DNA from 4 places in the Alkalibacillus silvisoli genome. Region 4 is predicted to be linked to each of the others. Evidence: riboswitches for the same ligand, from Rfam matches in the RefSeq annotation. Region 4 holds a riboswitch; each other region holds the start of a gene.
The links. Region 4 has a riboswitch for cobalamin ahead of ABDZ63_RS07050 (acyl-CoA thioesterase). Riboswitches for the same ligand answer to the same signal wherever they lie in the genome.
Positions count from the first base shown of each region.

Region 1: it holds a riboswitch for cobalamin, as region 4 does, so the genes downstream of both, ABDZ63_RS14350 (DUF4430 domain-containing protein) here and ABDZ63_RS07050 (acyl-CoA thioesterase) in region 4, are expected to answer to the same signal.
Region 2: it holds a riboswitch for cobalamin, as region 4 does, so the genes downstream of both, ABDZ63_RS15070 (ribonucleoside-diphosphate reductase subunit alpha) here and ABDZ63_RS07050 (acyl-CoA thioesterase) in region 4, are expected to answer to the same signal.
Region 3: it holds a riboswitch for cobalamin, as region 4 does, so the genes downstream of both, ABDZ63_RS01850 (ABC transporter substrate-binding protein) here and ABDZ63_RS07050 (acyl-CoA thioesterase) in region 4, are expected to answer to the same signal.

Region 1 covers NZ_BAAACZ010000029.1:5,361-12,841, forward strand. The annotation lists gene ABDZ63_RS14340 (prolyl oligopeptidase family serine peptidase) at 1-1,015, shown strand, start outside; gene ABDZ63_RS14345 (hypothetical protein) at 1,499-1,729, shown strand; cobalamin riboswitch at 2,039-2,228, shown strand; gene ABDZ63_RS14350 (DUF4430 domain-containing protein) at 2,384-4,474, shown strand; gene ABDZ63_RS14355 (DUF4430 domain-containing protein) at 4,542-5,384, shown strand; gene ABDZ63_RS14360 (energy-coupling factor transporter transmembrane component T) at 5,378-6,265, shown strand; gene ABDZ63_RS14365 (ABC transporter ATP-binding protein) at 6,238-7,481, shown strand, end outside.
Region 2 covers NZ_BAAACZ010000030.1:3,428-10,908, forward strand. The annotation lists gene ABDZ63_RS15055 (ABC transporter substrate-binding protein) at 1-1,240, shown strand, start outside; gene ABDZ63_RS15060 (carbohydrate ABC transporter permease) at 1,423-2,316, shown strand; gene ABDZ63_RS15065 (carbohydrate ABC transporter permease) at 2,331-3,173, shown strand; cobalamin riboswitch at 3,328-3,520, shown strand; gene ABDZ63_RS15070 (ribonucleoside-diphosphate reductase subunit alpha) at 3,657-5,933, shown strand; gene ABDZ63_RS15075 (ribonucleotide-diphosphate reductase subunit beta) at 5,945-6,985, shown strand; gene ABDZ63_RS15080 (hypothetical protein) at 7,032-7,463, opposite strand.
Region 3 covers NZ_BAAACZ010000003.1:217,402-224,882, forward strand. The annotation lists gene ABDZ63_RS01840 (methyl-accepting chemotaxis protein) at 1-439, opposite strand, end outside; gene ABDZ63_RS01845 (BMP family lipoprotein) at 452-1,396, opposite strand; cobalamin riboswitch at 1,575-1,757, shown strand; gene ABDZ63_RS01850 (ABC transporter substrate-binding protein) at 1,887-2,852, shown strand; gene ABDZ63_RS01855 (FecCD family ABC transporter permease) at 2,890-3,930, shown strand; gene ABDZ63_RS01860 (ABC transporter ATP-binding protein) at 3,942-4,706, shown strand; gene ABDZ63_RS01865 (DUF368 domain-containing protein) at 4,785-5,603, shown strand; gene ABDZ63_RS01870 (histidinol-phosphatase HisJ family protein) at 5,731-6,501, opposite strand; gene hisZ (ATP phosphoribosyltransferase regulatory subunit) at 6,640-7,481, shown strand, end outside.
Region 4 covers NZ_BAAACZ010000010.1:14,514-21,994, reverse strand. The annotation lists gene ABDZ63_RS07085 (MarR family winged helix-turn-helix transcriptional regulator) at 17-442, shown strand; gene ABDZ63_RS07080 (DUF3147 family protein) at 430-762, shown strand; gene ABDZ63_RS07075 (class I SAM-dependent methyltransferase) at 789-1,418, shown strand; gene ABDZ63_RS07070 (AraC family transcriptional regulator) at 1,568-2,413, opposite strand; gene ABDZ63_RS07065 (hypothetical protein) at 2,589-3,233, shown strand; gene ABDZ63_RS07060 (TetR/AcrR family transcriptional regulator) at 3,524-4,114, opposite strand; gene ABDZ63_RS07055 (small multi-drug export protein) at 4,225-4,659, shown strand; cobalamin riboswitch at 4,759-4,936, shown strand; gene ABDZ63_RS07050 (acyl-CoA thioesterase) at 5,080-5,520, shown strand; gene ABDZ63_RS07045 (TetR-like C-terminal domain-containing protein) at 5,550-6,101, opposite strand; gene ABDZ63_RS07040 (SDR family NAD(P)-dependent oxidoreductase) at 6,282-7,079, shown strand; gene ABDZ63_RS07035 (8-oxo-dGTP diphosphatase) at 7,248-7,481, shown strand, end outside.

The DNA.
Region 1 (7,481 bases), on a different contig from region 4:
CGATGCGCATCATCAATTACAGGTGTATAACTTTGATGGTACTGAAAGCCATCATATAGAAGTGCCATTACTGGGTTCAATTACAGATTTAACAGGAAATCATGATCAATCGGAAATGTTTTTCGGGATGACTTCTTACTTAAGTCCAACAGTTGTTTATCAATATGATTTAAATACTAATGAGTTAAGTATATTTGCTGAATCAGAATTAGCAGTGGAAACGTCACAGTTTGAAACTACACAAGTGTTTTATTCATCAAAGGACGGCATGAGTATTCCGATGTTTATAACAAAACATAAGGATTTACCTTTAGATGGTGAAAACCCAGTTATATTATATGGTTATGGTGGCTTTAATATTAGTTTGCCCCCTTCATTTAACCCTGCAATTCTACGTTGGTTAGAAAAAGGTGGGGTTTATGCGGTTGCTAATTTGCGTGGTGGTTCAGAGTATGGTGAAAAGTGGCATGAGGCTGGCATGCTTGAGAATAAACAGAACGTATTTGATGACTTTATTGCAGCTGGTGAATACTTAATTGAAAAGAAATATACGAAGAAAGAAAAGCTTTCGATTATGGGTGGGTCGAATGGTGGTCTTTTAGTTTCGGCTTGCATGGTTCAGCGCCCTGATCTATTTGGTGCTGTGATTTGTCGTGTCCCAGTTATTGATATGCTTCGTTATCATAAGTTTACGATCGGGAAGTTTTGGATTCCAGAGTATGGTAGTGCTGAAAATGAAGAACACTTCCCATTTTTATACAAATACTCACCTCTTCATAATGTTAAAGTAGGTGTGAATTATCCACCTGTCTTAATTGCAACGGCTGCGAGTGATGACCGAGTTGTCCCAGCACATGCGAAAAAATTCCATGCGACATTGTTAGAGAAGTCACCGGATACAAAATCGATTTTACGGTTAGAATCTAAAGCAGGACATGGTTTAGGGAAGCCGACTTCGAAGTTAATTGAAGAGTGGGTGGACTTTTACGCATTTTTAGAGCGGGAGTTAACTTAATAGGGCGATTTTGAAACAAAATTAGTTGTCATAATAGAAAATCCGAACGATTCATCTTAAATGAAAGCGTTCGGATTTTTGTGCTTCATCTTTCCTTTTGTTGTTTGTATTCTTTTAATTAAAGAGTGACATTTTAAAGATGGGCACTATTTAATCAATGGGTGCGAAAAGTCATGATCAATGGAGGTCAGTGGTATGCCATTTTTATCAGTTGATGATATGGGGTTATATTATGATATAAAACTAGTAATATCGTTCCATTGTTGAACATGTAATCGCTCCTTTTTAAAGAAAAATTTAGTAACTAAAAGACAAGTAAACTTGATAGTAATCATTAATTTTTGTAAAGTTTTTTCTCGAAAAGTTGGATTTATTTAGAAGAACTTTTGTTCAAAATATTATAATGAAATTTTTTACAATAAATACAAATAACACGATTTTGTATTATAATAATAGTGAGCAAAGTAAAAGGAGAGGTACTTAATGGGAAGTAAGCTCTTTTACAAAAAATTAAATTATAAAGAAAGGTTTATAAGAACAATTTGGATGTGGATTTTCGCCATATTTTTAGTCACCTTTGTTTTATTTCTTGATGTTCCGACAGGTCCTGTAATTGTATTTTCTATAATCATGGCAATCACCGGTGTCTTTCAGTTAGGTTTTAATTATTCAAAATGGAAGGAAATGGAGAAGAAAGGTTCAAAAAGTCAATGAATAAAAAAGCCTTTACACCATATTGATGTGAAGGCTTTTTTAGTTCTTAAATTAATTCAATTATTCACATATATCATTTCTTCACTTGCAAAAGAGTGAGATCTATTCACAGAAGTTCGCCATAGCGTTAAAAACGTAAAACCAAAAGTGAATCTTATGAGGGTGTAATCTAAACAGGCAAGTAGCAGCCGTACGCTCTTGTACTTACACAGTTTAGATTACACTCTCTATATGGATGATAAATTGTAATTATATCTTTTATTTAAAGTGGCTTGACGTTTAAGATTTTGTAGCTTATGATATTTATAACTGAATAGGAAAAAGTTGGGTTGGCTTGTAGCACGCTATAAGTCATTAAAAGGGAAGTTCGGTTCAAATCCGACACGGTCCCGCCACTGTAATTGGAAGTTTTCTATTAAGATACCACTGTCAATAGACGGGAAGGTAATAGAAAATGATGATCATGAGTCAGGAAACCTGCCTATCTTTTTACGCCATTCAACCTACGAGGATAGGGAGGTGTGCCAGCGCATGATGAATTTTTAAGTTTATTTTACATAGTGTCGCTGTAGCATAATGTAAGTATACATCTCTTCGTTGTTGAAGAGATGTTTTTTTTGTTGGATTAGATCGATTAATTTGGAGGGGAATATAGTGAATAGATTTAAAGGAAAAGGAATTAAAAGTTCATTCATTGTTTTTATTGCAACGATTTTTTTAATTGCTCAATCAGGCATGTATTCGAGTTCACCTGCCTATGCAGATGAATTGCCTAGTGGAGTAACCATTACAGCGATTGATGAAGACGGGGAAGATGTATTTGAAACTAAAGCTGTTTCATTTGAAGACGAGGATACAGCATTTGATGCGTTGGATGACGTAGCAGAAGTGACTTATGAAGATACAGACCTTGGTCAATTTATTACAGGTATTAATGAAAACTCACCTGAAGAGGGTTATTATTGGGGATTTTTTGTTAATGGTTCAACAGCTGATGTAGGTGCAGAAGGATACGAGTTAGATCATGGAGACAATCTATTATTTAAGGTCGTAGATGAAGACATATGGCCACATACCACAATTGATGTTAAGGTATCGGCTGTTGGTTTGAATGATGAAGAAGTTTTACCGGAAACGAATGTTGATATTGTTAAATTTGGAACAGCATACGATGCAATACTCCAAGCAACAGACCAAGAAGGTATTAACTTGGATGTTTCTGTTGATTCCGAGTTTCTAACATTTATTAATGATCTAGATGATGCCCTTGATGATTCTTTTTACTGGGGCATGTATCTAAATGATGACTCTATGGAGACAGGTCTTGTTAATTATCAAATGCAAGAAGGGGACCACTTGGAGTTAATTGCTACTGAGCTAATTGATGAAGACTCTGGAAGTGATGATTCTGAAGGAGAACAAGGAAGCAATGATGGAAAAGAAGAATCTACAAATGAAGAGGAAGTAGATGAGCCTGAAAGTGATAATCTAGAGGAATTAACACTTGAATATATTAAACAATTAACAGATGAATCGATTGATTATCTCTTATCAAATGACAGCCTGGATTGGTATGGATCCATTACCCTGAATGCATTAAAAAGAGATGTAGCGCAACAAATTGCTGAGGATTCGATTGAAAGTGTTGTAGTGAATGAAGGTGAATTTCGACTTGTTACAGACGCAGCAAGAAACATTTTAATTTTAACTGCTGCCGGTAAAGACGCAACGGATATTGAAGGGTATAACTTGATAGAAAAATTAACAAATCATGAAGGCATGACAAGTCAAGGTAATAATGGCCCTATTTATTCCTTATTGGCGATTAATAGTGGTGGTTATGATACAGAAGACGATGCAACATGGTCAAAAGACAAATTGATTGAATACTTAATTGAAGAACAGTTGGATGATGGTGGTTGGTCTCTTTTCGGCAATTCCTTTCATGTGGATTTAACCGGTATGGGACTAGCAGCACTTGCTCCATATCAAGGTGATGAAAATATTAAAACCGTTATTGACAATGCAGCAGCCCACTTATCAAAAGCTCAACATGAAGATGGTGGATACCCAGATCCATTCCATGGGGGGGATTCCAGTCCATCAATAGCAATGGCTATAACAGGACTTGTATCGGTTGGTATTGACCCAACAGGTGAAGAATTTACCACTGAAAAAGGCGTTAATTTAGTGGAGCGTTTACTTCAATTTCGAAATGATGATGGCGGCTTTGACCAAAATATTGGTGATGATGAATCAAATAGTATTGCTTCTAATCAAAGCGTATTTGGCTTAGCAGCATACTATAAGTTTCTAAATAATGATGGAGCAATATTTGACTTTAGAGTGACTGGTGAGGATAAAGATAAAGAAGATGAGCAAGAAGATCAAGAGCAGCAAGATGAAGGTAAGAAAGAAGAAGATGAAGAAAAAGAAGAAGATAAAGATGTGGATGTTCCAAAAGAGCAAGAAGATAAAATCGATGAAAAAGAGGACGATCGAGGTGAAAATGTTACAGGTGTAATAGAATCTAGTACGGATGACAAGAAGGATTCAACTGAAAATAATAATGATGTAGATCAAGATACTTCAAATGAAAATACTGAAATCAAACATACAGCATCAGGTGAAGAGCTGCCTGATACGGCAACATCCAATTATACTTTTATTGCAATCGGAATATTTATGGTGATTGCAGGCATTATGCTCGTTGTTTTTAAAAGAAGACTACGTGTTAATCTTTAAGTGAGTTGATGGATAATTCAGGTTGACTGGATTACCTGATGCTTACATCAAAGAGGAGGTAATTACCATGAGACGTCTACTGATTCAGGTCATGCTTGGTTTTATTCTCTTTTTTATAATAGGTTGTTCACCGGAAGAACCACACTCTAACCAAGAATCTTTAACTGATGTAAATGAGGTTGGAGAGGTAGAACGGGTAGTTGAGTATAAACAATCAATAGCACCTGATTTATTAGATACATTACTAAACAAAAAAGAAAATAATAAACAGGTTGAAAAAAGGGAAGAAACTGAAAAAGAAGATTCTTCTATTGATGATGAAGAGCAGGGTCATAGTAGTGATGAGGGAAATTCAACCCATGAAGAAAGTGATCAAAGCACCACCACAGAATCAAATAGTGATGAAGTAGAAGAGTCCAATGAAGATTCAAGCCAGAATGACTCAGGAAGCTCCTCTTCAAATAGAAGTTCAGAACAATCAAATGACTCCAGTGAAGGGGATTCAAATCAAAATAGTGAATCTAATGAAAACGAAAATGATGGGCAGTCAGACGATGATAAAAAAGAATCTGAGAGTACAGTCACTGTTTCAATTACAACCGGGGATGTAAAAGGAACCATTTTACCTGAAACGGAAGTAGCGCTAGAAGATGGAGATACTGCATTAGATGTTACACAACGAATAGCCCAGAAAAAACAGATTGATATGAGTGTTCGTGGCTCTGGTGCTACTGCGTATGTTGAAGGAATTGATGGTTTATATGAGTTTGATGAAGGACCATTAAGTGGATGGCATATAAGAGTGGATGACGTTATGATTGATCGAAGCTCTGGTATCTATTCAGTTCATGAAGGGCAATCCGTTGATTGGAGTTACACAGTGAATTATTTGGAGGATTCAGATTGGTAAGAGGGATTCAATCATTCCATCCTTTCGTTTTATTGGTTTATTATGTGCTGATTATTATTGGATTAATGTTATATCAACATCCTTTATTTTTGTTAGGTGCCCTATTTCTAATAGGTACCTTTAATTACATTTTAGATAAAGGAAGGGAATTAAAAAAATGGGGCTTTATGATTGGAATGATGAGTACACTCATCATTCTTCTCACCCCGATTTTTAATCGTAGGGGTAATCAGATTTTGTTTCATCTTTTTGATCAGCCAATTATGCTTGAAGCAGTAATCCAAGGGATCATGATTGCTTCAACTTTGGTGGGGATTTTAGCTATTTTCGTAACATTTAATATCGTGTTAACACCGGATAAGCTTTTATATTTATTTTCAAAGGTTTTGCCTCAATGGGCGTTACTCACTATGCTGTCAATGAGGTTTGTTCCACTTCTGATTAGAAAGGTCAAAGAAATGATGAACATCCAGCAAGTTAAAGGTCTAGCAATTAATCAAGGCTCTGTTCATAAGCGAGCCAAAAACGGGATGCAGATTATGCAAATGCTTTTAACTAATGCATTGGAGGATTCGATTCAGGCGGCTGATTCAATGTCAGCACGAGGGTATGGATTGCAGAAGAGAAGCAATTATAAGGCTTTTAAGATGAAATCGAAAGACTGGCTGACATTGGGCTATTTAATGGGCTTTGCTATTATTCTCTTATTTGGTTGGGCCAAAGGCGATGGAGTATTACAGTTAGAGCCTGTCTTAGAAACAATCATGTTTAGTGGAAGCGAGTATATTTACTTCATCACTTGGCTGTTTTTAATTGGTTTTCCAATTTTGACAGAAGGTAAGGAGGTCATTCATTGGAAATACTATCAATGGAAAATGTAGGTTTTACCTATCCTGATTCCAACGAGGAAGTTTTGAAAAGCATTAATTTTACTATTCACAAAGGGGATTTTATAGTTCTATGTGGTAGTTCTGGAAGTGGAAAGTCAACATTATTAAGATTAATTAAGCATGATCTAGCTCCGCACGGCGATTTACAAGGTGATATTTACTATAAGGAGAAGCGATTGGAAGATCATTCACCAATTAGACGGGCAAAGGAAATCGGAATGGTCTTTCAAGATCCTGAAAACCAAATAGTAATGGACACGGTGATGAATGAGTTATTATTTGGGTTGGAAAATATGGGGTATAGCACTCCGGAAATGAATAAAAAGATTGCTGAAATGACACAGTTTTTTGGTTTAAATGGTCTCTTAAAAAAGAAAACAGATGAATTATCAGGCGGGGAAAAACAGCTAGTTAATTTGGTATCCGTATTATTACTAGACCCAGATATTATTCTTTTGGATGAGCCAACTTCACAATTGGACCCTATAGCAGCAAAGGAATTCATCTATACTTTGGAGCGTTTAAATGATGAATTTGGAATTACAGTTCTGATTGTTGAGCATCGATTGGAAGATTTATTTACTGTTGCTGAATATGTGATGGTTATGGATGAAGGAAGGATCTCATATATAGACATGCCAGAAGAAGTTGTCAAAAAGCTAATTAATCACCCTACACTTAGTCGTTTTTTACCGAGTGCATCTAGAATATTTTTGAATTTTAGTGAAAGTAACGAGTCTAAACAAATACCGATCACCGTAAAAGAGGCGCAAGGATGGTTAGAAACACAGGTGATTCATCCATCAAAGACTATGGAGAAAACGAGGGATGTAAATAAAAATATTCTAAAGCTAAAAGAAATTGACTTTCAATATGTTAAACGTGTACCTCCAGTATTACATAATTTATCACTGAATGTATGTAAGGGTGAATGGCATGCCATTCTTGGGGCGAATGGAACTGGTAAATCAACATTGTTAAAGATCATTGCTGGTCTATTAAAGCATCAGCATGGCTCCATTAAGTATGACGGCAAAAAAATCAAAAATAATTATCATGAAATAGTTAGTTATTTGCCACAAAACCCTGCTTTGTACTTTGTTCAAGATACATTAATGAAAGAATATAGAATGCTTGCTCGACATTTTCAAATAGAAAATGCAAATGAAAAGATATCCCAACTTCTTAATCAGTTTCAAATTTATGA
Region 2 (7,481 bases), on a different contig from region 4:
TGAAACAGGGGATGCAGATGCTACTGATGGTGAAGTTAGTGGCGAGTTAGAAATTCAATACTTTGTTGGAGGATATGGAGATTCATGGTGGAAAGAAGTAATTGAAGACTTTGAAGCTCAATATCCAGATGTAGAAGTTGTTGAACATGCAGGGGCAAATATTAATGAAGAAATGAGAACGCGCTGGGTTTCTGAGGATCCACCTGATGTTGTTTACATCGATGGAGCAGGTTCAAGTGAAACTCAAATGGTAGAAGATGGCCAGTTAATGAATTTAACTGAGTGGGCAGAGGATATCGAATTAGAAGACGGTTCACCTTTAGTGGACAGCTTTATTGCTGAGCCATCAACATACGATGGTGAGTTATATAGCTTACCATTAGTATTCGATGCATGGGGTACTTGGTATGATATGGCTCGATTTGATGAGCATGGGTATGAAGTACCTAGTGATTTTGAAGGCTTTATGAGCACAATGGGTGACATTCAAGATAATGAAGATATTGAGCCTTTTGTTACAACAGGTCAACACCCTTATTATTTCTCTAGAGGTATGTTATATCCAGCCTTTGGTGCTTACGGTGGAAATGAGCTTTTAGCTGATATTATTCAAGGTGAAGAAGGCGCTTGGGAAACGGGTGAAGCTGTAGAAATTATGGAAAACGTTGAGCGTATGGTGGATGCTGGTTATGTTGATTCAGGTTTAGGTGCATTAAACCATACACAATCACAAATGAACTTCTTATTACATGATAATGCCTTTATTCCAGTCGGTTTCTGGTTACCAAATGAAATGGAAGGTGACACACCAGAAGACTTACAATATGGTTTTATTCCATCACCAATGAATCCTGAAGGCGAACCTATGGCAATCGTACCTGACTTAAGGCCTTTAGCAATTGCTGAGGAAGCTTCTAATCCTGAAGCAGCAAAAGCATTTGTTGAGTTCGTGTTCACTCGTGAATATGCTGAGTTATTCTCAGAGCATACGGGTGCAATTATGAACTTAGAAGATGTTGATTTATCGAATAACCCAGATGTACCTGAATATTTAATTGAGGCAAATGAAATGATTAATGATCCAGAACAAGTTCAAATCTACTATATGCCTCACCCAATGAGTGCAGACTTAGAAACACCATTAAGTGACTCACTAGTGTCATTACTACTAGGAAATATTACAGCTGAAGAGTTTATTGAAGAGGCTGAGGAGGCAGCTGCGGGTTACCGCGGTGAATAAAAGTAGCTGTATGGAATGTAGCGCAGTCTACATTCCATACATTTTTATCAAACTTTTAATAAAAGTGCCATTTATATTTTCGCCATTAGTTAAATCATTCTCATAATGAGCTAGTTTTTTAATACATATAAATAAGCCTTTTCCTTTAGGACAAATAACCTGACATACGAAAGAGTGATTGTATGGTACAGAGTAAAAAACAGAAATATTTATTTTTAGCGTTTTGTTTAATTCCAACCTTTATTATGTTTAGCATTTTTACATTATATCCTTTGTTTAGTGGACTTTATTATTCATTTTTTGAATGGTCGGGGGCTTCTCAAACTAGAGAATTTGTCGGCTTTGATAATTATACTAGACTTTTCAACGATGACATTATTCCTGCTACAATTTGGCATGATTACTTTTTAGTTATTACCAAAGTAGTTGGGATCATGATTATGGCATTATTTATTGCAGTTGCACTAACCCAGCTTAAGATTAAAGAAGCACCATTTTATCGTATAATATTCTTCTTCCCGAATATTATGTCAGTTGTTGTAATTGGTATTCTTTGGACATTTATCTATAATCCGAATCTAGGTTTAGTAAACTCAGGATTAGAGATGATTGGTTTGGAAGAGTGGACTAGGCCTTGGCTTGGTAGTGAAAGGTGGGCTTTACCGAGTTTGGTATTGCCATCAATTTGGGCTGGTATTGGTCTGTTTATGCTGTTACTAATGGGTGGTATAGCGAATATATCGAAAAGTAACTATGAAGCCGCTCGTATTGATGGGGCAAATGAGTGGCAACAGTTTTGGCATGTCACTTTACCACTTATTTGGCCGCAAATTAAGATTTCAATTTTATATATTGTTATTACAACATTGAACGGTTCATTTATCATTGTTCAAGTAATGACTGGTGGTGGGCCGAACAATTCGACACACGTCATGGGTTCATATTTATACCAGCAAGCATTCAATCAGTATAACTTCGGCTATGGTGCAACAATTGGTGTTATGATTCTAGTTATTTCACTGATTACAATTATCATTCTACAATTCTTATTAAAAAGAGAAAAAGTTGAATACTAAAGGGGGGAGTCGCAATGAGAAGAACATTTGGTGAAATGCTGGTTAGGTCAGGAATTAGATTGCCTTTAATATTATGGTCTTTAGCTGTTTTATATCCGATTTTTTGGATGTTTTTAGGATCGTTTAAAACAAATGCTGAAATATATGCTAATCCGTGGGGAATTCCTGAACAGTTTAACTTTGATAACTTCATAACAGCATGGACAGATTATAATATTGATACAAGTGTATTTAATAGTTTAATAGTAACAGGTATTGGCGCGTTATTATGCCTTGTTCTTGCGATTCCTACTGCATACGCACTTGAGCGGATCCGTTTTAAAGGAAGTCAAATGTTATTTACGTTATACATTTCAGCGATGATGATCCCAATGGTGTTAGGTTGGATTCCATTATTCTTCTTATTAGCTCAGTTTAATATGTTAGATAATATTTTTGGTTTAGCTATTGTTTATGCAATCTCGCAATTGCCTTTTACGATATTCGTGTTAACGAGCTTTATGGGGACAATTCCTAAATCATTAGAAGAGTCTGCTGCAATAGATGGTATGTCTCCATATGGCGTACTCTGGAAAATTGTCACGCCTTTAACCATGTCAGGGATTATAACGGTTACGATCATGAATGCGATACAATTTTGGAATGAGTACTTCATGGCATTAATTTTCTTGCAGTCTAGTGAAAACTATACATTAGCACTAGCAATCGACTTTATTAGTAATGAAGCACAATATACGAATGCTTGGGGCGTATTATTTGCCAGCTTAGTGTTCGCGATTGTACCGGTGATCATCTTATATGCTATCTTTCAGCGTCGTATTACGAAAGGGATGGCAGAAGGTGCGATTAAAGGTTAAAATAATTAGTCTTAAAATCCTCTGTGTAAGCAGAGGATTTTTTGATACACTTAAGATAGAATAATAGAAAGTGCTTGTTTTTTATTTTTATATCATCTATACTGTAATCAAACATCAACATATAGATGTTTGTTTTAATTTCAAAACTATATATAGTGTTATAGCTTGTGTTGATGCCTTTAAAAGGCTTAAAAGGGAATTTGGTGAGAAACCAATACTGCCCCCGCAACTGTAAACGTGACGAAATGGAAAACCACTTTATAAGGTTAGTGTTTGCTACTTATAAGGGAAGGTCCAGATTAGGAAGAAGCGTAAGTCAGGAGACCTGTCTACATGAGCCGAGTTACATTTTCTTCGGGGTGATAAGAGAATGAAGCGACTTGTCATACATATTGGCCTAAATACCAGCCAAAGTATACTCTTGCTGTCGTTTTATTCGCTTCCCCCCCCGTGGAGGCGATTTTTTATTTTTAGGAGGATTATATGACGACATTAACTAAACATGAAACACGGGTTATGAATGGGGAGGTAAAAGAAGCTTTCTCTGAAAAACGACTAAATTTATTTATTAAACAAGTAACAGAAGGATATGAACACTTAAAACTAATATCCTATGAAGACAAAGTCTTAAAAGCTCTTCAAAGTAAAGATGAAGTAACCCCTGAACAAATTACAAATGAATTATTGTTGCGTGGACTAGAAAACATTAGCCCACAGGAGCCAGATTGGACGTATGTCTGTGCCAATATTTACTTGAGGAAGCTTTATCAAAACGCGGCTATTAACCGCGGGTATAATGCGAAAAATAAATACGGTTCATTTATCGAATTACAGCAAGTTTTATCAAATAAAAATATTTACAGTGATCAAATTTTAAAACATTACACAAAAAGTGAAATTGAACAGGTAGCTTCTAAAATTAGTTCTGAACGTGACCATTTCTTTACTTATATTGGTTTAAGAACGTTAGCCGATCGTTATTTAGCCAAAGATCATAACGGTCACACTTATGAACTACCGCAAGAACGTTTCCTAACAATCGCCATGACACTAATGATTAATGAGCCTAAGAATAAACGCCTCGAATTAGTAGAAGAAGCTTACTGGGCATTAAGTAACCTTTACATGACTGTTGCAACACCAACTTTATCAAATGCCGGGAAGTCTTATGGCCAGTTATCAAGCTGTTTTATCGACACGGTCGACGATAGTTTACAAGGTATTTATGATTCGAATACAGATATCGCTAATTTGTCGAAAAATGGTGGCGGAATTGGGGTTTATTTAGGGAAAATTCGCTCTCACGGAAGTTCCATTAAAGGGTTTAAAGGTGTATCGAGCGGTGTCATGCCATGGATGAAGCAGCTTAATAATACAGCTGTTAGTGTCGATCAACTTGGCCAAAGACAAGGTGCGATTGCGGTTTATTTAGATGTGTGGCATCAAGATATTTATAAATTTTTAGATGCGAAATTAAATAATGGTGATGAGCGTCAACGTACACATGATTTATTCACAGGTGTGTCACTTCCAGATTTATTCATGGAAAAAGTAGATGCACGTGATGACTGGTATTTATTTGACCCGCATGAAGTACGAGAAGTAATGGGCTTTAGTTTAGAAGACTATTACGATGAAAAGCGAGGCTCAGGGTCATTTAGAGAGAAGTATGAGGCATGTGTGAATCATCCTGATCTATCGAAAGAGAAAGTTCCAGCAATTGATCTTATGAAGCGGGTTATGGTTAGTCAATTAGAGACTGGAACACCTTATATGTTTTATCGTGATGAAGCGAATCGTCAAAACCCGAACTCTCACCAAGGGATGATTTATTGCTCGAATCTTTGTACTGAAATTATGCAAAACCAAAGTGCGACGACAGTAGAAGAGCAGTATACAGAAGATGGTAAAATTGTCGTCACGAAAGCCCCTGGTGATTTCGTCGTTTGTAATCTTTCGAGTATTAATTTAGGGAAAGCTGTCTTTGATAATGTGCTAGAACGTTTAATCCCGATTCAAGTTAGAATGCTGGATAATGTAATTGATCTGAATACAATTCCAGTCCTGCAAGCGCAATTAACAAATCAAAAATATCGCGCAGTTGGATTGGGCACATTTGGTTATCACCATTTACTCGCACTTAAAGAGATTGTATGGGAGTCAGATGAAGCGGTTGAATTTGCGGACGAGCTGTATGAAAAAGTGGCTTATTTAACAATCAAATCGAGTATGGAACTAGCCAAAGAAAAAAGTCCTTATCCATTATTTAAAGGCTCAAAGTGGCATGACGGTAGTTATTTCGATGATAAAGGCTATCAAGGTGAGGCGTGGGATGAACTGAGGCAAGACGTACACACGCATGGACTGAGAAATGGGTACTTAATGGCTGTAGCACCAAACTCAAGTACGAGCATTATTGCAGGTAGCACTGCCAGTATCGACCCGATTTTCAAAAAGTTTTACTCAGAAGAAAAGAAAGATTACAAGATTCCAGTAACGGCACCTGATTTAAGTCCAAAGACATTCTGGTATTATAAGTCAGCTTATGACATTGATCATACATGGACAATTAAACAAAATGCAAAACGCCAGAAACATATCGACCAATCAATCTCGTTTAACTTTTATGTAAGAAACACGATTAAAGCGAAAGAATTACTGGATTTACATCTATCAGCCTGGAAGTCAGGATTTAAGACCACTTATTATACAAGGTCAACATCATCAGATATAGAAGATTGTGAAAGCTGTGAGTCATAAGGAGGAATCGTATGAGTCAAACAATACATGAAAGAAAACTATATGACATTCATGCACCAAATGCATCAACAGGGATTATTAATGGCGAAAGTTCAAACGTTTTAAACTGGGATGATGTCAGGTTTAAATGGGCTTATCCGATGTATAAAAATATGCTAGCGAACTTCTGGACACCATTTGAAATAAACATGTCAAGTGATCAAAAGCAGTGGGCAGAGCTAACTGATGCTGAACGCGAATCATTTAAGAAAATTATTGGACTACTGGCCTTTTTAGATTCAGTACAAACCGATTATTCAGCAAAAGTAGCAGATTATTTAACCGACTCAAGCTTAGCAGCACTAATGCAAGTGTTATCATTCCAAGAAGTCGTTCATAATCAGTCTTACTCCTATGTCTTATCCTCACTCGTTGAAAAGGGGGAGCAAGATGAGATCTTCGAGTATTGGAAGCATGATGAGGTGTTAATAGAACGAAATCAATTTATTGCTGATGGTTATGATCGCTTCGTCGAAGAAAAATCACCACAAGCCTTTATTGAATCCGTTGTGTATGATGTTGTGTTAGAAGGTCTGTTTTTCTATGCAGGCTTTGCGTTTTTCTACAACTTAGCCCGTAATCAAAAGATGGTCTCAACAAGTACGATGATCAATTATATTAACCGTGATGAGCTGTTACATGTTAATTTATTCGCGCATATTTTTAAAGAAACATTAAATGAAAACCCTGAACTTAATACAGAAGAAAATCTTCAGTTTGTGACAGAGACATTTAGAGAAGCAACAGAACTAGAAGTGAAGTGGGGCGAACATATTATAGGTAATAAAATTGATGGGATTAACATGGAAGAATTAGAACAATACATCCAACACACAGCAAACAAACGTTGTAAATTAATGGGCGCACCAACTCCATTCCCTGAAGTGACAGAAAACCCACTCAAATGGATTAAAGCTTACAAAGAAGTCGATGAAGGTAAATCAGATTTCTTCGAGCAAAAATCAAGACAGTATACGAAAGTGTCAGATGATAATGGATTTGATGAATTATAAAATGAGCAAAAACCAAGAGCACCTTTAAATAGGTGCTCTTACCTTTTTACATCATAAACGCAACAAATGCTATGACCGGGAAAGCAGCAGAAAGCATCATCGCCGTTTTTTGAGTCGTTTGGAAATAAGCAGTTGTCTCTTTGTCGATATTTGGATGTTGAAGGATCTCCCTACTTGAGAATAGTCTAATGAGTCCAACGATAAAGACCAATAGAGCGACAGCAAGCGGTATAATTGCACCTTGAGAACCATCGCCTTCTTCTAAATGCATAAAGCCTACGATGATTAAAATAATTGGGATAATTTCGATCACCGCAACCTTAACCATAAACCGGGTCGTTAATTTTTGTGTAAAATCTCTAGTCACTTCCCCCTGGTTTAGTTGATTTTCTAGTTGATTCATAGATTGACCAAAAGCGATAACAATACCCACCACCACAATGATAGTAGCTATGGCAAAAAACCAAACTGGATCCATTAATCATTTCTCCCTTTC
Region 3 (7,481 bases), on a different contig from region 4:
CTTCAAGCATGTAGGCATCGTTAACTAATCCCGCTGTTCTTAAAGCTTGTCTATGAACTTCATTCACATTCTCTTCTTCTAAAGCAGTACGCGCTAGTTGTTGCCAGTCTTCATATTTATCTTGTGCTTGCGTTAACCATTGTCTTTGGTCTTCAGTTTCTACAAGGTTAGAGATGCCTGTAATGGTTTCTTCAGTTTGTTCGATTTGAAATATTGCATCTTGTCTTGTTGCCTCAGATGGACTGTAATAATAAGTTGTTAAAGCTTGTTCTGATGATTGTAGTTGAGCATGTAATTCCTTACTTTCCAATAAGACTTCGACATCTTCTTGGGACGAACTTTGAAAAGTAATCATTTCAAAAGCAATCCATGAAACGAGAGCCAAACTTAAAAGCAAAGGAATCATCGTCATGATATATAATCGTTTTTTGATGTTCATTTAATCACTCCTTTATGATTCATTTCTAGCATTTTCAAGTGTTTGTTCTTCAAGGCTAGATAATTCAATTAGACGTATTGGAGCAAGTCCAACACCCTCTTCATTTAAACCAAGTTCAATATGTTCACCTTGAAGAGTTTCACCATTATGTAAACGTTCCATAATGTCATAGATTGCAACATTTACATTTTTAACCATTGAGGATATAACAGCTTCCTCAGCAATGGTGAATTGATCTGTATCTACTCCAAACGCATAGATTCCTTGATTTTCAGCTTCTTGTAAAGCACCTGTTCCAGTAAATCCAGCTGATGGAAATAAGAGATCAGCACCTTCATCAATCATTTCTTGAGCTATGTCAGCGCCTAATTGGTCATCATCAAACGTCCCAGCATCTTGTGATAATATTTCAGCATCTGAATTCGCATCTTCAACACCTTCAATAAAACCACGTTCAAACGTACGAATGACTTCACTATCCACACCACCAATAAAGCCTACAACGTCCGTTTCCGTTCTCATACCAGCAATTAGTCCAATTAAGTAACTTCCTTCATCTTCTTTAAAGGTAATGGAAGTGACATTAGGTAAGTCAATCACGTCATCAATAATCACAAACTGTTGGTCAGGATAAGTTTCAGCCAGTGTTTCAATAGCAGGCGTTGTAGTGAAACTTAAACCAAAAATGACATCATGTCCTTGTTCTATGAGGTCTTCAAGATGCTTTTCATAATCCTCATCAAACGGTTCACGATAGTCAAAAACAATACCCAGTTCATCACGTGCTTGGGCTAATCCTTGAAAGGCTAAATCACTGAATGCATTATCACCTAACCCACTTTCAGTTACTAATAAACCAGCACTAAGTTCTTGATCAATAACTGCTTCCTCTTCTGAAGAACAAGCAGCTAATATAAATGTTAAAATTAATAAAAACATTAACTTATGTACTTTCATAAATATCCTCCTAAATTCTGAAAATTATGTCGAAATTAATCGAAAAATGACCACTAAATTATTATCGGATCACTATCCAGTTCTGTTAATAGCCAAATGAATTTTTTAGGAGTTTAGTAGAACTTTTGGCATATGTTGACGAATGGGTGTTATAAGATTAATATAGAAATTAAGAATTAAATACATAGAACATTTAGGTGTGAGCATTTAGTTGCTTATTTAAAAGGGAAGTTCGGTGTAAGTCCGACGCGGTCCCGCCACTGTTATGGGGAACGACTGACCAAATCCACTGTTAAATACGGGAAGGGGGTCAGAAGTGATGAACCTAAGCCAGGAGACCTGCCTAAGTATGTTTTAGCTTATTTCCTTCGGGGTTAAAGGGATAGCTATATATCAGTCGAAAGATTAATATATAGTAGAGACTAAAGTGCTCATATTTCCTTACTCTAGGGAAATATGAGTACTTTTTATTATAGAAAGGAAGAGGAAGATGAAAAAGACAATTTGGTTAAAATTATGTATCGTAATGATGTTCGTAATCGTTGTCGGGTTAACAGCTTGCCAAAGTGCAGAACCTGAAGATGAAGAGGTGAATGATGAGGAAGCTGAAGAAACTGCAGAGAATGATTCAGATGAACCGGTTACTTTTACAGATAAAGCAGGTGAAGAAATAACAATTGAAGAGGAAGTAGAGCGAATTGTTTCTGTTATTCCAAGTGCAACTGAAATTGTATTTGCAGTAGGAGCAGGTGATCAAGTTGTTGGGGTATCAGAATGGGCTGATTATCCAGAAGAAGTTTTTGAAGTTGAAGAAACTGTTGGTGATATGAATTTAAATATTGAGAAGATTGTTGAACTAGAGCCAGATGTAGTCATAGCTGATTTAAATAACGCAGGGGATTTAGATGCAATGCGTGATGTTGGCTTGAATGTGGTTACATTAGGCTCACAAAGCTTAGAAGAAGTTTATGAAGATATTGAAATGGTAGGGAATGCTACAGGTCAAGCTGAAGAAGCAGAAGAGATTGTTTCAAATATGCAAAGTCAAGTTAGTGAAGTTACAGAGCAAGTCAGTGACATTCCAGATGATGAACGTAGGAGTGTTTGGTTGGAGCTTGATTCAGATTTGTATTCTGGTGGAGAAGGCTCTTTCTTACATGAATTATTAACACTTGCTGGTGGTGAAAATATTATCGCTGATGAAGAAGGTTGGCCACAAGTAAGTGAAGAAATTGTGTTAGAACGTGACCCAGAAGTGATTATTACAACATATGGCTACTATACAGACGATGTGGTTGAATCAGTTTTAGCTCGGGACAATTGGCAGTCTGTCACAGCAGTAGAACAGGAAGAAGTACATGATATTCATAATGATATTGTGACAAGACCAGGACCAAGGTTAGTTGATGGCCTAGAAGAGATCGCTACTATTTTATACCCAGAATATATGGAGTAATAGGACATCACGATCATGTAACGAATGGATGTTATAAATGAAAAAACGCTCGATTTTATGGATTGCTTTACCGTTATTAACCCTTATATTAGTTGTATTTATGAGCTTATCGATTACCTTAGGTGCAGCTAATCTTTCTTGGCAGACTGTGTGGCAAGTGATCCTTTCAAGACTTCCTATAATCAATCAGTGGATTGAGCCTAATTGGAGTGACTCAACAGAAACGATTGTATTAGACATTAGAATGCCGCGTGTAATCTTAGCAGCTATTGTAGGTGCAGCTTTGGCATTAGCGGGTGCGATCTATCAAGGTGTATTACGCAATCCATTAGCTGATCCATTTATTTTAGGTGTGTCTTCTGGAGCTTCATTTGGTGCTGCTTTAGTCTTTGCCTTAGGACTCCAAATTGTTTGGCTAGGTCAATTTACATTGCCTGTTGTTGCGTTTTTATTCGGCTTTGGCACACTAATGGTCGTTTATTTCTTAGCACGTATTGGACAAAAAGTCAAAATGGAAACGATTATTCTAGCTGGTGTTGTTGTGCAAGCTTTTATTGGTGCTTGTCTTTCATTAGTTATGACCTTAGCCAATGAACAACTACAAACGATTGTGTTTTGGATGATGGGGAGCTTAACATTAACTGATTGGAGCTATACTCAAGTTGTTTTGCCGATTATAGCTGTAGCTGGCGTAGTCGCTCTGTTTTATACACGTGAATTAAACATGCTCGGATTAGGTGAAGAAGTCGCTCATCATTCAGGTCTATCAGTGGAACGAACCCGTTTTTATCTACTCATATTAGCATCGATTATGACAGGGGCGGCCGTTTCAGTTTCTGGGGCAATTGGGTTTGTTGGTTTAGTTGTACCTCACATTATTCGATTGATTGTTGGAGCAGATTACAGGCTGATCTTGCCGTTATCGATCGTTGGTGGTGCGATCTTTTTAGTTGGTGCTGATACACTGGCTCGAGTATTAATGGCACCACGTGAGCTGCCATTAGGAGTCATTACGGCATTTTTAGGAGCGCCATTTTTCGCTTATTTATTAAGAAAGGCGAAACGTGAATTTTTTTAGGAGGCATACTTATGCTGTCTGTAGACAAGGTGAGGAAGGAAAAAGATTTTAAGTTATTGCTGAAAGACGTTACATTTCAAGTCGATGAAGGCTCGTGTGTTGGGCTAATTGGCCCAAACGGTGCTGGTAAATCAACTTTAATGAAAATGATCTCAGGCTTAGAGCACCCAACTAGCGGTACGATCAACGTCTTAGGCCAAGAGGTAGGGAAGTGGTCAGTTAAAAAACTTGCTCAAAAAGTTTCTGTCTTAACTCAAGATGGCCTTTCTCCGTATCCAATGACAGTATATGAAGCGGTACTAATGGGGCGTTATCCGCATTTAAGCTTCTTTCAAAGAGAAGGGTTAGAAGATTATCGAAAAGTCGAGCATGTATTAAATATTACTGGCCTAATGTCGATGCGTCATCAAATGTTAGATACGTTAAGCGGTGGTGAGAGGCAGCGAGTGGCTATTGCTAAGGCAATGGTTCAAGAGCCTGAGGTTTTATTATTGGATGAGCCCACTTCTTATTTAGATATTGGTTATAAAGTGAATGTGCTTAATCTTGTTAAAGATTGGCAACAACGCGAACAGTTAACGATTTTAATGGTGCTACATGATTTGAATTTAGCTGCACAATATTGTGATCAAATGATTCTCATGAACAATGGTGAAATTGTAAAGCGGGGAAACAGTGAGGAAATCATGGATGTAGATACGTTAGAGACTGTCTACAAAGCCAAACCAGAGATCATACGCCATCCTAAATCTAATATTCCACAAATTTTATTATAAAAACAATAGTCATATACACATGATTTAGTATAATAGAATGAAAAAGGACAAGCGGAAATTAGAAATGGGGATCATAAAATGATTGAGTGGCGTAATTTATATCGCGGTGGACTAATGGGGGTTAGTGATTTAATCCCTGGAGTAAGTGGTGGAACGATCGCGGTTGTTTTAGGTATTTATCAAAGGTTAATAGAAGCGATTAATGGTATTTTTACTCGAGAATGGAAAAGGCACCTCGCGTTTTTAATCCCGTTACTAGTAGGTGTATTATTAGCACTATTCTTACTATCTAACATTGTCGATTGGCTATATGAACATTATCCTAATCAACTTCAATTTGCATTTTTAGGCTTAATTGCAGGAATCCTTCCGATGCTGTTGAAGAAATCAGATTATAAAAAGACATTTGGTGCTCAGCACTATGTACTGTTTTTCTTAGCGGCTTTATTAGTTGGTTCTACAGCAATATTTCAAGAAGGTGTTGCTGATACAATTACGACGTTTGATGGCTCGACATATGTGTTGTTATTTTTATCAGGTTGGTTAGCGAGTTCTGCGATGATCTTACCAGGTATAAGCGGTTCAATGTTGCTGTTGATTGTCGGGATGTACCCAACATTCGTTTATGTTTTAAGTGATGTCGTCATTGAGGCACTTATACCCCTAGGTTTAGGCATTGTATTTGGGATCTTAATAATGAGTAAGATTATTAAATACTTTTTAAACCAATATTTTTATCAAACATATGCGTTAATAATTGGGCTTGTGTTTGGTTCAATATTTGTTATTTATCCCGGTTTTGATCCAAGCTTCTTATTGAACGTGGTAAGTGTGGCTCTTATTTTTGTTGGAATGTTTGTAGCTTATTTATTAGGGAAGTTGGAGCACCAGCAATAAAATAGGGCTAACTGGAATGTTAAGTGAATGCTATTGTAATAGTCTTATTGAACTGTCCCAAGTGGAATTAAATTTCCTTTTGGGACAGTTTTTTTAGTTTAGAAACTATAATTGGAGTAAATTCCTTTTATAATTTATGAAAAATTGGATTACGGTTTTGGAAAGTTGTGACGTACTTGAACCCAATCTCTTGTAATAGGTGATAACCTTCATCAATTCGGTCACCAACCCGTTCTGGCTTGTGTGCGTCCGATCCGACTGTAATGATCTCACCACCCATATCATAATATAGCTTTAGTATTTCACGACTAGGTAGTAAACGGTTCATGTCATATTTATAACCGGATGTATTAATTTCAATTCCTTGGCCACGCGGAATAATGGTTTTAAAAATCTCCTCAATGACATCTAAAAAGTGATAAACCCCAGGCTCATATTTATAACGAGTGACTAAGTCTAAGTGGCCTAAAACACTGAATTGCTCAAAGCCTTGCACACATTGGTAAAGTTCAGTGTAATACTTCTCATAAGCATCATTTAATGATTGATCTTCAAACAGCCTACCTGAGTGTAAATCTTTTTGATCTGTTGTATGCATTGAGCCAATAATAAAGTCAAAGGATTGTTTAGAAAGTAGCTCATCGTAACGTTCTATAAGATGGGGTTGAAATCCTAGCTCAATTCCTTTCCGAATATTAATTGTGTCTCTGTATTGTTGTTGCATGTCACAGATTTTTCGATCATAATCCTCTAAATCTACCTCAAATACAATTGTAGGGTCAGGGTAATCATAATCGATATGTTCTGTGAAGGAAATTTCCTTTAGACCTTTTTGTATGCTGGCTTTAATCATTTCTTCCATAGGGGCTTTACAGTCCGCTGAAAAACTCGAGTGCATGTGATTGTCAAACATATGATCATCCCTTTCTATGAATCTTATTTTAACTGGTTGACAGTCGGTATTACAATGGATAAAATAATATTAACCTTTATTCTGATAAAGTGATAAATAAATAAAGTGATAAAGGGTGTTTATATGACTAGTCAACAATTGCCACAAGGAGTTGCAGATTTATATGCACAAGATTATGAGATAAAACAGTCTTTAATTGACCGTTTAAAAAAGCTATTAAGTAGTTATGGCTGTCAACCTATACAAACTCCAACATTTGAATATTATGATCTGTTTATGAATGTGCCAGGAACAATGGATACTGATCAAATGATAAAGTTAGTAGACCATGATGGTAAAGTGTTAGTTTTGAGACCGGATGCTACTGTACCTATTGCACGTATGGCAGCTCAATCGAATTCAAGAGCACCTTCATTAAATAAATTATTTTATGTCACGAATATCTTTCGAATGGAAAGTGGTGAATCGGACAAAACATCGCGCTCGTTTACACAAGTTGGCGTTGAATGTTTTGATGATGCTCATCCACTAAATGACGTTGAGATTGTTGTCTTAGCTATTGAGCTGTTGAAAGAAACAGGTATGGATCATGTTCAACTCGAATTAGGTCAAGCTGGATTTTTTAAAGCTTTACTTCAGGAGAGTAACCTTGAAGAAGATAAACAACAATTAATACAACAAAAAGTTAATGAAAAGAATGAATATGAATTAAGTCGATTACTTCAATCGTTACAGATCGAAGAATGGGTTAAAGACCAATTAGTTCAATTAATCAACTTATTTGGAGAACCCGATGATGTTTTATCTAAAGTAGAAGATTTTAAGATGAATCATGGAATGAACCAATCAATTAAGAGGTTAACAGAGTTAGTGAATCAGCTTAAAAGACTTGGTTATGAACAGTATATTTCAGTCGATTTAGGCTTAGTTAATCACTTGAACTATTATACTGAGACAATGTTTCA
Region 4 (7,481 bases):
TGTTAGGAGGTAAAGTATGGAAAATGAAAATACTGCAATAGAAATAAATAAAAATTGGACTGACATTTATTATTTGCTGCACTACAGACATCTAGAAAATTTATCACACCAAGCAATTAGGCTATTGCAACATATTAAAAAGAGAGGTAATTGCTCGGTTAGTGATTTGGCAGAGTTACTAGGTGTAACTCATAATACTGCTTCTGAACATATAAAAAGGTTAACTAGTAAAGGATTAGTGGTTAAAAAACGGAGTTCAATTGATGAACGAAGAGTTGTTATTTCATTAACTGATAATGGGGAGTTAGAACTTCATAAACATACACACTTAGATGAGTCAAAGTTGAATAAAGTTTTAGACAATCTATCTGTTGAGGAAAAAAATCAGGTTGAACAAGCTTTTTCTTTGCTTAGAGAGGAAGTGGTAAAGTGTTTTTCTTAACAAAAGTTATGGTTTCAGCCATAATTATTGGAGCTGTAACCGAAGTGGCAAGGTACTTTCCTAAGTATGGTGGAATTATAGCAGCATTACCATTAGTGAGCTTGTTAAGTTTGTTTTGGTTAAGTGTACAAGGGGAGAAAATAACAAATTTAAGTAACTTTGCGCTTGGGGTATTATGGGGATTCCCTGCAACAGCAGTACTATTACTGGTAGTCGCATTATCTTTAAAGCACTCTATGTCTTTAAGTATTTCTATTGGTTTGGGAGTAGTGTCATGGCTTGTAGTGTTATACATTCAAGATATTTTGATTGGATCATAAAATTGAAAAACTGAAGGAGAACTTAAATGCTAAACAAACAAGGTTTTGATTTATGGGCAAATGATTATGACAAAACAGTTCAAATTAGTGAAGAGAATAATGCATATCCATTTGCGGGTTATAAGGAAATATTAAATACCATTTATAATGAAGTGATGAGTCAAAAAGAAGCTAAAGTGCTGGATATAGGCCTAGGTACGGGTATTTTAGCAAGTAAATTATATACAAATAATCATCATGTAGATGGTATTGATTTTTCTTCTAAAATGATCGAGATTGCTAAGGAGAAAATGCCGGAAGCTAATTTAGTAGAGTGGGATATTTCAGATGGGTTACCTCCTAAAATGGTGGAGAATAAGTATGATTTCATTATAAGTACTTATACTTTGCATCACTTATCAGATCAAGATAAGGTTTCGTTTATAAAGCAGTTACGGTCAATATTAAATGAAAATGGTAAAGTGTTAATTGGTGATATCTCATTTGAGACACGCGCGGATCTTGAGGTCTGTTATGAAGACAATAGAGACAAATGGGACGAAGATGAATATTATTTTGTAAATGAAGAATTGGCTTCATCTTTAGAAGCTGATTGCATCGTCATTTATAAGCAAATTTCACATTGTGGCGGTGTGTTTATCATTGCGAATAAATAATATTAAAAAACCCACGACTCGAAGTTTGAGCCTCTCGGTCGCGGGTTTGAGCCTCTTGACTTGAAGTATGAGCCTCTTGGTCGCGGGTTTGAGCCTCTCGACTTGAAGTATGAGCCTCTCGGTCGTGAGTTTGAGCCTCTTGCTTTTTTTTACGCTTTACGAACTGGAATCCAAATCTCACTAATTTGATCTTGACTACTGACAATCTCAGGTGCTTCGGCGTGCTCATATTTTGATGATGGGAACCATTCACTATAAATTCGTTGCCAAGTATCTTCAATAGCTTCCCATTCACCTTCTACTTCAAAAATCGCCCATGTGTTTGCAGGAACTTCTAGTCGTGTAAATGAGTCAGGGGTGTTTTGGGTTGTTGCAACACCAAAATAATAGTCGATCTCTCCTTCATCTTCGCCCTCACTGGTGTAATCTGTTAACACATGTAAAATCCCAGGTGGTTCTAAGTCAGAAAGGTTTGCTAATTCATTAATAGTCTCTTCAGACATCGTTTCCCAAAGCTTTACAACTTCAGGGTCAACATCATTGTCAATCACTCTCATCCTTTGTTTAATTCCAGTAATTGAAAAGGAATTTTTTTCGATAATGCGTACATTCATTTCATCTACTCCTCTAACAGTTAGTTGGAAGGTCAATTTAGGATAAGATTTTAACGAGGTGCTCTGTTCTTTAAGTTCAGATGGCATAAGTCCATGGACTTGCTGAAAGGCTCGGGCGAATGAGTTCGGTGATGAGTAGCCATACTTCATGGCAACATCAATTATTTTAATCTCATTACTCTTTAGTTCCATCGCAGCTAGTGTCATCCGTCTTCTACGAATGTATTCGGATAAAGGAATCCCTGCTAAAAATGAAAACATTCGTTTAAAGTGATATTCAGAACATTGAGCTATTAAAGCGACTTGGTTAAAGTCAATTGCTTCATCTAAGTTGTCTTCAATATAATCTAACGCATCATTCATTTGTTTCAATAAATCCATGTCATCAACCTCCCATTAACTAGAGAATACCAATTCATTCAATTTAATTCCCCACATTTTGTGCACAGATATGTGAGATATTTTACATCAAAAGGGATATCCTATCTTAAATTATTATATGCTATACTGATATTATCAAAAGCTAAGAGCATGAATTTCTGTTGGAGGACTTATTATGAATTTATTAATAGAGTACCAGTGGGAAATTTTTATTTCATTAGAGGTTTTATCTTTAGTTGCTTTGTTGTTATTTGGCGTTTTTCGTTATTACCTTGGTCATAAGCAGAGTAGCTTATTATTTATTTTATTATTTATTGTTTTATTAATCATCGAGGCTATCTTAGGGGTAGTCATTTACCAAGAAACAGGAGAATTCCAAACCTTTCAACTAGTCGTTTTAATCTTTGTGATCTATGCGCTAACTTTTGGTATTAATGATTTTCGTAAGTTAGACCGCTGGATGCGTAAGAAATTTGGCTCTTGGCGCGAAGTTGAGATGTTGACAGAGAAAGATTATGAGATTATGAATCGCCAGAAAGATCCTAAATACATTGCTAAAGTCAATCGTAGAAGTGCTATGATTCATTTAACTATCTTTGTAGTTGTTCAAGGTATTTTTTGGTCACTTGGAACAGATAGTTTTGAAGAAATGAGAAGTTATCTAACAGACTTATCTTGGTTTGAAGCAGGAAATTATGAAGATTCACCGTACCCGAGTGAGACGTTGTATAGTATTGGCATGGTTTGGACTATAATCTTTGTCATTGATTTTATTTACTCTTGGTCGTATACTATTTTTCCAAGTTCTAAATCTGAGTAACTATCTATCTAGGTGTTAACCAGGAGGAATAATATTGACTAAACTTGTTGTCTTATTTTTCGCTACATTATTGGGTATATAATTGAGGTCGCTACACCCAAAAGACTCCGAACGCTGATAAATCTACCTGAACGCTGATAAAAGTTGGTCGAACGCTGATAAATCTACCTGAACGCCTATAAAAATTTCCAAGCGCTGATAAAATATCCTCACAGGTAACTGATCATTGTTACACAAGGCTACTAATGTTCCGTATTTTAGCAGCCCTTCAACCTTTTGTCTCAAACTCTTTATTTCTTAATCCCTCTCCAGAACACTTTCCAAATATCATTTAAATGATTCTCTAATGCCATGCTTGATAGTGAATAATAACGCAAATCTACATCTAAGTTATTTAAGATAAAGAGGTAATGTCTTAGTATGGTTTGACTGGATAGTGCTGGGTCAATTTCATGGTTTGTTTTTCCTTTTTCAATAATTTGTAAAAATGTATTTTCGAGTTGTTCTTCACTTGCTTGAAGAATAGGTTTAACTTGTCCTTCGATCTCAGGTGGTGTGAAGAGAACAAATCGATAAAAGAATTCACCTAAAAATTCGATTTGGTATTCATTTGTGTAAATTTGATTTAATACACTATAAAGTATTCGCTCAGCTGACTGGTCTTGAATTTGATTGACCGTCGAAAATACAAAATCGATATACTCCTTAGCCACCTGTTCAACTGTATGATGAAAAATCGCTTCTTTATTTTTAAAGTGAGCATATATTGATGGTTTTTTAATTCCAACGTCATCGGCTATTTTCGTCATAGTTGTGGCTTCATAACCGTAATCTGAAAATAGCTGGATGCTAGTATTAATAATTTGTTCTTTCGTATTCATGAAAGTCATCCTTTTCTTTGTTTTAAAGCTGTGTTAGAATTAATGGGCAAAAACCTACCGTTCGTTAGGTTGTCTATCTTATCATAACATGGTGGAGAGGAAAGATAAATATGCTAGAGTACATTTGGCTAAGTTTTAGTGCTTGGTTTATGGGTTTTTTTCCATTATTTGAAATATATCTTGCTATACCAGGTGCGATGGCTATGGGGTTAGACATGGGGTCAGCGGTAGTATGGGCGAGCTTGGGTAACTTTTTAGCGATTCCAATCATTGTCTTCTTCTATGATCAATTATCAAAGGTTAAAAGAATCAATAAATATTTTGATAAGCTATCACATTCTCGCTTCAGTCATAACATTAGAAAAGGTAGTTTTATGTTTGTATTAATAGCAACCCCTATTGTTGGTGCTTGGGCAGTTGCTGTTCTAGGAAAATTATTCGGAATGGAACGTGGGAAGTTGTTCTTTTCATCTGCTATTAGTATTACTTTATATGGGGTTCTATTAGGTGTATTAACCGAATTCGGGATTAATACTTTTTTTTAGCAACGATTGACTACCGACCGTTAGTTAGCTTGTCTTATGAATTGACATTATCGATCGGTTGAGAGATATTATTGGAAGAGAATTGATCATTCTCAGACAAAATTAAATATGCCTTATGGTGCTTGTGAAAAGCTTAAAAGGGAAGGTTGGTGTAAGTCCAACGCGGTCCCGCCACTGTGATGAGGAGACATATAGATTATCCACTGTTCATGTGAATGGGAAGGACTATGTGTTGATGAATCTGAGCCAGGAGACCTGTCATAAGGAAGAACATGAATTCCTACGGGAGATAGGAGGGTGTTACGTCATGGTTGACTATGTTTCGAGTTATGGTGTGGTTCCATAATTAGTTTGGCCTTTTCATTATTAATAGTATGGGAGGTTAATAGATTGGAACCATTACCGGTTAGTTATTCGAAAATGAAACAGACAAAACTAGTCCTTCCACCTGATACGAATCATTTAGATACAATATTCGGTGGCAAGGTGTTAGCATTTATCGATGAAATTGCTGCTTTAACAGCAATGAAGCACTCTAACGCTGCAGTTGTGACAGCTTCTATTGATTCAGTAGATTTCCTGTCATCTGCAAAAGTAGGAGATGCTTTAACTTTAGAAGCGTTTGTAACTAGGACAGGTCGTTCATCGATGGAAGTGTTCGTCAAAGTATATGCTGATGATTTACTACAAAGGAAGAAAGAACTAACAACAGAATCTTTCCTTACTATGGTCGCAGTCGATCAGTACGGAAAACCTATTCCAGTACCAAGAGTTGTTCCAGAATCAGAAGAGGAAAAAAGGTTATATGATACAGCACCTGCTAGGAAAGAACACCGGAAAAACCGTTCTTTGTTAAGGTGAGGAAAACCAGCTAACTAGAGTTAGCTGGTTTAATTATTAGTTAGTTCTCTGATCAATGCTTGGTTCATATCGTCAGTAGACGTTTGAAACCCTTCATAATACCACTCTAATACCAACCCTAAAATCGCATTAGCATAAAAAGAAACTTTGAAATCAATCTTCTCTTGTTGTAAATTACGTGACTTCATTGAATATTTAACCAATAACTTAATTTTGTTAAGAAACATTTCATAATAAGAAAATTTCGAGCTACTACTAAAAATAAAACTATAAATTTCTTTATTTTCATACACATGTTCAAATAGATTGATCATTTTTGGCTCAAGTTGATCTTTGTTTTCGATTCTGTCTTGAGTTGTTTTAGTTATGGCGTCTTCAAGTTCTAGTAAGAGATGGTCTATAAATTCCTCGAAGTAATGTGGAACATTGTTATAGTGAAGATAGAAGGTTCGTCTCGTTATCTTTGAATTCCTACATAGTTCTGTAACGGTAATATCCTCTAATGGTTTTTCTTTTAAAAGTTCAAGTAAAGCAATTTTTAAGTTTTGTTTTGTTTTTACAACCCTTAAATCCCGTTTCATTTTAATCTTATCTCCTTAGCTGTTTTGAATCATTTTATATTTAAGTATATTTGATGACACTTTTATTATACAAATGTATAATAAAAGTGTGGGGATTCTTAATAAAAGTTTACAGCTTTATTTTAGCATGGATTAATGAACACTTAGTAAAAAATCATTTTATAAAGGGAGAGAAGTTACATGAAAGTTAGGGACAAAGTGATTGTTGTGACAGGTGGAGGAAATGGCATTGGCCGAGAACTCGTATTAAATCTATTAAATAAAGGAGCTTCTGTTGCCGCTGTTGATGTTAATAGTGGCGGGTTAGAGGAGACGGTGAACCATTCAGGTGAACATCGTGATTATCTATCAACACATGTTGTTGATATAACAGATCGTGAGGCAGTCGAGTCTCTACCTAGTGAAGTGATTGACCACCATGGCAAAGTAGACGGCATTATTAATAATGCTGGTATTATTCAGCCTTTTGTTGATGTAGAAGACTTAGATTATGAAAAAATTGATTTAGTCATGAATGTTAACTTCAATGGGACACTATATATGACAAAGTCTTTCTTGCCATATTTCTTAGAAAGACCAGAAGCGCACATTACGAATGTATCAAGTATGGGTGGTTTTTTGCCTGTGCCAGGACAAACCATTTATGGAGCGTCCAAAGCAGCGGTGAAACTTCTAACAGAAGGATTACATTCTGAGTTAAAGGATACAAATGTTAATGTAACAGTCGTTTTCCCAGGTGGAGTAGGGACGAATATTATGGAGAACTCTAATGCAGAGGGCACAAGAGAATCAAGTGGTGACGATGAAGGACAGTCACACAAACTACTAACTCCAGAAGAAGCAGCAGAAATAATTGTTAGTGGAATGGAAGATGACAAATACCGTGTTCTAGCTGGAAAAGACTCAAAAATGATGGACCGCTTATACCGACTTGTGCCTAAAAAGGCTGCTAACATTATTGCTGATAAATTAAGGTAAAAAATTGATTCTCACATTAAGTCTTTCACTCTCTTAAAATAAAGAACTAATTATAATGTTTAATGACCTTGTTGCCAATCCAATTTCGTGTTTTCACAGTAAAGTGTGATAACATGAAATTGGATAAATTATGTAAGATAGATTTAGAAGAAAGTGGTGTAGGGTGAGATGGGAAAAAGTGAAAATATAATTTTAACGAATATGTGTATGGTGTATGATGGTGATTACATATTAGTTCAAGAACGTTTGAATAAAGACTGGCCAGGCATTACATTTCCAGGTGGTCATATCGAAAATGGTGAATCCTTTTTTGATTCGGTTATTCGAGAGGTTTATGAGGAAACGGGTCTAATCATTAAAACGCCAACACTTTGTGGCGTTAAGCAGTTTAAACCTAAAGGT